Regions from separate parts of the Pseudazoarcus sp. NS34 genome, predicted to be linked through region 2. Evidence: riboswitches for the same ligand, from Rfam matches in the RefSeq annotation. Region 2 holds a riboswitch; the other holds the start of a gene.

Region 1 (2,446 bases), on a different contig from region 2:
GGCCGCGCGCTATCGCCGCGCCGGCCCCATCGTGCTCGGCATCTTCGTGGCGACGATCGCCAACCACGCGTTTGCCGGTGCGGTCGGCACCTGGCTCACGCAGTTGCTGGGGCCCGACGTGCTGCGCTGGGTGCTTGGCATCGGCTTTCTGGCGATGGCGGTGTGGACCCTGATTCCAGACAAGCTCGATGCCGACGATGTGCAACTCAAGAGCGGCATGGGCGTGTTCACGACAACACTTATCGCCTTCTTCCTTGCCGAGATGGGCGACAAGACCCAGGTCGCCACGGTTGCGCTGGCCGCGCAGTACGAGGCCTTCGTGGCCGTCGTGCTCGGCACCACGCTGGGCATGATGATCGCCAACGTGCCGGCGGTACTGGTCGGCGACCGTCTGGCGCACCGCATGCCCATCCGGCTGATCCACGCAATCGCTGCTGCGCTGTTTGCGGTGCTCGGCGTCGTCGCCCTGAGCGGGGCCTGGCAGGGCTGAAACGCCGCCCGAACGACGTTTTGACGGCAAAATCTTGATCTGTGTGGTTGTCAGCACCCGGCGTGCTGAGATAGTCTTCGCACCTTCGTTGGGGGTGCCCGCAATCGCTTGAGCGGGCTGAGAAAATACCCTTGGAACCTGAACCGGTTAGCACCGGCGTAGGAAAACGCGCAATGAACGCCTGCTCTACTCCGCTCCGCGGCCTGCCCGCCCAGCCCCCTCGTTCGACAGGGGGCCAGCAATGACCCGCAGCATTCCGAACGTTGTCAGCATCGCTGGCGTAGACCCCAGCGGTGGCGCCGGGGTCCTGGCTGATCTCAAGGCCTTTTCGGCGCTGGGCGCCTATGGCTGCGGCGTCATTGCCGCACTCACCGCCCAGAACACCCAAGCCGTCACCGGTGTACACACGCCGCCGATCGACTTCCTGCGTCTGCAGATCGACACCCTGTTTGCGGATGTCGAAATCCACGCCGTCAAGCTGGGCATGCTCGGCACCGCCGACATCGTGCGCACCGTGGCCGACCGTCTCGAGCACTTCAAGGCATCGTTCGTGGTGTGCGACCCGGTGATGGTGGCCAAGAGCGGCGATCACCTGCTGGCACGCGAAGCCGTGGCCATGCTGCGTGAGGCACTGCTGCCGCAAAGCTTCATGATCACCCCGAACCTGCCCGAAGCCGGCGTGCTGCTCGAATGCAGCGAGCCCGACTCGGTCAAGGCCATGTATCGCGCCGCCGAACGCCTGCGCGAACTGCTGCCGACCACGTCCCAGCGCTGGGTGCTGCTCAAGGGCGGCCACCTGCCCGGCGGCGAGCTGATGGACCTGCTGTTCGACGGCGATCGCATGATCGAACTGCCGGCACAGCGCATCGAAACCAAGAACACCCACGGCACGGGCTGCACCCTGTCCTCCGCCATCGCAGCCCTGCTGCCTCAGTCCGCCGGGGGCCTCGCCCCGGTCGAAACCGCGGTACGCAGCGCACGCGACTATCTGCTGCGCGCCATTGCCGCATCCGGCCAGCTCTCGGTCGGCAGCGGCCACGGCCCGGTACACCACTTCCACGCTCTGTGGCGCTGACGCGCCGCTGATTGCTGGTTCGCGGCCGCCCTGGCCGCTCGTCCGGGTGTACTGATGCACAACACAAGCACATGCGCGTACGCGTGCGCATTCCGCCCGGCTCCTCGTCGCCATTCACATGGCATACAACGCTGCAGGAGACGTTCATGAACGCCAATGAGAAATTCATCGCCGCCAACGCCCACGTGGACGCGGCCGCAGTCGCGCCGCTACCCAATTCACGCAAGGTCTACGTCCAGGGTTCGCGCTCCGACATCCGCGTGCCAATGCGCGAGATCACGCAGAGCGACACCTCGGAATCCATGGGTTTCGAGCACAACCCGCCGGTCTATGTGTATGACTGTTCGGGGCCCTACACCGACCCGAATGCCCGCATCGACGTTCGCTCGGGCCTGCCTGCACTGCGTCAGGCCTGGATAGCGGAGCGCGGTGATACCGAGCAACTGGCCGACCTCAGTTCCGAGTTCGGCCGCCTGCGCGCTGCCGACAAGTCGCTGGATGAGTTGCGCTTCCCGGACCTGCACCGCCAGCCGCTGCGCGCCAGGGCCGGCGCAAATGTCACGCAGATGCACTACGCGCGCCAGGGCATCATCACGCCGGAGATGGAGTTCATCGCCATCCGCGAGAACCTGAACCGCGAGCAGTACATCGAGTCGCTGCGCGCGGCCGGCCCCAAGGGCGAGAAGATGGCCGCGATGATGCTGCGCCAGCACCCCGGCCAGAGCTACGGCGCCAGCCTGCCGCAGACCATCACGCCGGAATTCGTGCGTGACGAGGTCGCGCGCGGACGCGCCATCATCCCGGCCAACATCAACCACCCCGAATCCGAGCCGATGATCATCGGCCGCAACTTCCTCGTGAAGATCAACGGCAACATCGGC
Region 2 (2,446 bases):
GGCATGCAGCTTGAACTGATCGTTCAGGTGCAGCACGTCCTGCACGAACACGGCGCGCTCGGCATCCTTGCGGCGCAGGCTCACCGGGTTGTTGGCCAGCGGGCTGGGTGAGACGTCGACCGGGTCGTAGATGTTGCTGGTGCCGCGCGGGTCGAAGACATAGTCGGCAAAGCTGTCGCGGCGGTTCATGGTGGCCGCGCCGAAGGTCAGCTCGTGGCGCACCGAGCCGGTGGCGAGCTTGCCCTTGAGCAGGGCCTGCGTGCTCAGCACCGTGCGCTTGTCGTTGTCGCGGCGCAGATCGACCACCGTGTAGTCGCCGTTGGACTGGAAGTTCGATGGCAGCGCCACCGCATCGTCTCGGCGCAGCGTGTGGTGGTTGACCGACAGTTCGGTGCGCCAGTCGTCGTTGAGGTCGTAGCTGAACTTCAGCCCGTAGTTGGTGGTGTCGTCGACCACCGGGCTGCTCCACGGCTGGTTGTTGAGCATGTCGCGGGCGCTCACGTTCTTCGGCACCGTGGTGCCGCCCAGCAGCTGAAAGCCCGGCACCGAGAGCTGCGACTTGTGCATGCGGTCGAGGTCGAACTGCAGCAGCGCACGCTCGCTCAGGCGCCAGTCGAAGGCGCCCGAAACAAACTGCCGCTCGCCGTTCGAGCCGCGCACATACGAACGCACCTTGGAGGCCGCCGCATTGAGGCGGTAGCCAAAGCGGCCGTCTTCGGTGCGCCCACCCAGATCCACCGCGCCGTACAGCGTGCCGCGCTCGCTGGTTTCCAGCGTGACGGTGCGCAGCGGTACGTCGGTCGGGCGTTTGGTGACGTAGTTCAGCACGCCGCCGGACGAGGCAATACCCGCCTGCAGACCGGCCAGGCCCTTGAGGATCTCGATCTGTTCCTTGTTCTCCAGCGCGACCGGCGAAGTGCCCAGGATCACCAGCCCGTCCTTGCGGTAGCTGGAGCCGTAGTCGAGCTCGAAGCCACGGATCGCCAGACGGTCCGACAGGCCGACCGCGTTGTAGGAGTTCTGCACGCTGGCGTCGTACTTGCCGGCTTCGGTGGCGCTGCGGATGCCGCGCTCCTGCATCTGCTGCTGCGTGATTACCGTGATCGAGGCCGGTGTCTCGCGCAGCGGCGCTTCGGAGAAGCCGCCCACGCTGGCCTTGCGGCCGATCTCGTCGGATGCAGCGGTGTCGCTCACCACGACATCGGGCAGGGTGATTTCAGCGGGTTCGACGTCCTGTGCAAAAGCGACGGACGACAGCGCGAGCACTGCGGGCAGTGCGAGCAATTTCGGGGGGCGGGGCAGGAAGGGCATCTTCGTTCGACTCGATCGCGTGAGGACTGCGCGCGAAGGGGCGGACGAGACAGCGGGGCGGAGGGCACCCCATGAACGTCATGCTTCCCTACGCTGGCATTATCCAGGTCAGGTTCAAGGGTCTTTCTCACCCGAAGACGACGTCTTCAGGACCCCTAGCGTGCCGCGATACTAGCATCGGGCAAGCCGACGCCAAAGAGCTGGATTCCGGGATGTTGACGTGGGGCAAGTCGAGATCGCCTAACGTGTTGCCCGGATGCAAAGAACCCGGCCATGCAGCGCATGGCCGGAGAGGGGGGAGGGCTCAGAACCTGTATTTCAGCGACACATTGACGCTGCGCGGTTCGCCCCAGGTGTAGGTGCTGTAGGCGTTGAAGATGGTGTAGTACTTCTTGTCGAACAGGTTGTTGATGTTGATCGAGCCGGTCAGGTTGTCGTCGAAGCGATAGGTCGCCATGGCGTCGAACACCCAGTAGTCATCCACCGTGTGTTTGACCATGCCGCCGGCGGCCGGGTTGTTCACGTCGCCCCAGGTCTCGTCCTGCCAGCGCGCACCGCCGCCCAGCGTCAGGCGGCTGCTCTGGCCCCACGGTTTGTAGGTGGCGAACAGCGTTACCTGGTTGGCGGGGGCGAGGGTGGAGACCTTCTCGCCCTGGCGGCGCGAGACGCTGTGGCTGTAGCCGGCGTGCAGGTTCCAGAAGTCGTTGAGTTGGCCCGACAGCTCCAGCTCGACGCCCTTGGTCTTGACGCCGCTGATGGCGCGGTAGGCCGTGCCGCCGTCCGGGGTCAGTCCGCCGGTGGCTTCGGCGAAGTTGTCCTGTTCGAGCTGGAATATCGCGGCACTGGCATTCACGCGGCCACCGAGGAAGGCGCTCTTGATGCCCAGCTCGATGTTGGTGCCTTCCAGCGGATCGAGCGTGCTGCCCGACTCATCGCGGCGCGACTGCGGCTTGAAGATGCCGGTGTAGCTGCCGTACACCGAGTAGGTATCGTTCAGGTCATAGACCACCCCGAGGTAGGGCACGACCACGCCGGATTCCTGAATGGTCTCGGCCTTGTAGCTCGACACGCGGGCGCCGGTGATCAGCTTCAGGTCGTCGCGCAGGTTCCAGCGTGCGGTGGCGTAGAGGCCTTT

Evidence for each region. A riboswitch is a leader RNA that binds a small molecule or an ion and turns the genes downstream of it on or off. The one in region 2 is predicted to bind thiamine pyrophosphate.
Region 1: another riboswitch for thiamine pyrophosphate. It lies ahead of thiD (bifunctional hydroxymethylpyrimidine kinase/phosphomethylpyrimidine kinase); the one in region 2 lies ahead of AC6H0N_RS00370 (TonB-dependent siderophore receptor).

The regions. Positions count from the first base shown of each region.
Region 1 covers NZ_BAAKIZ010000004.1:129,810-132,255, forward strand. The annotation lists gene AC6H0N_RS13990 (TMEM165/GDT1 family protein) at 1-490, shown strand, start outside; TPP riboswitch at 571-672, shown strand; gene thiD (bifunctional hydroxymethylpyrimidine kinase/phosphomethylpyrimidine kinase) at 732-1,565, shown strand; gene thiC (phosphomethylpyrimidine synthase ThiC) at 1,712-2,446, shown strand, end outside.
Region 2 covers NZ_BAAKIZ010000001.1:77,488-79,933, reverse strand. The annotation lists gene AC6H0N_RS00370 (TonB-dependent siderophore receptor) at 1-1,311, opposite strand, end outside; TPP riboswitch at 1,380-1,478, opposite strand; gene AC6H0N_RS00365 (TonB-dependent siderophore receptor) at 1,616-2,446, opposite strand, start outside.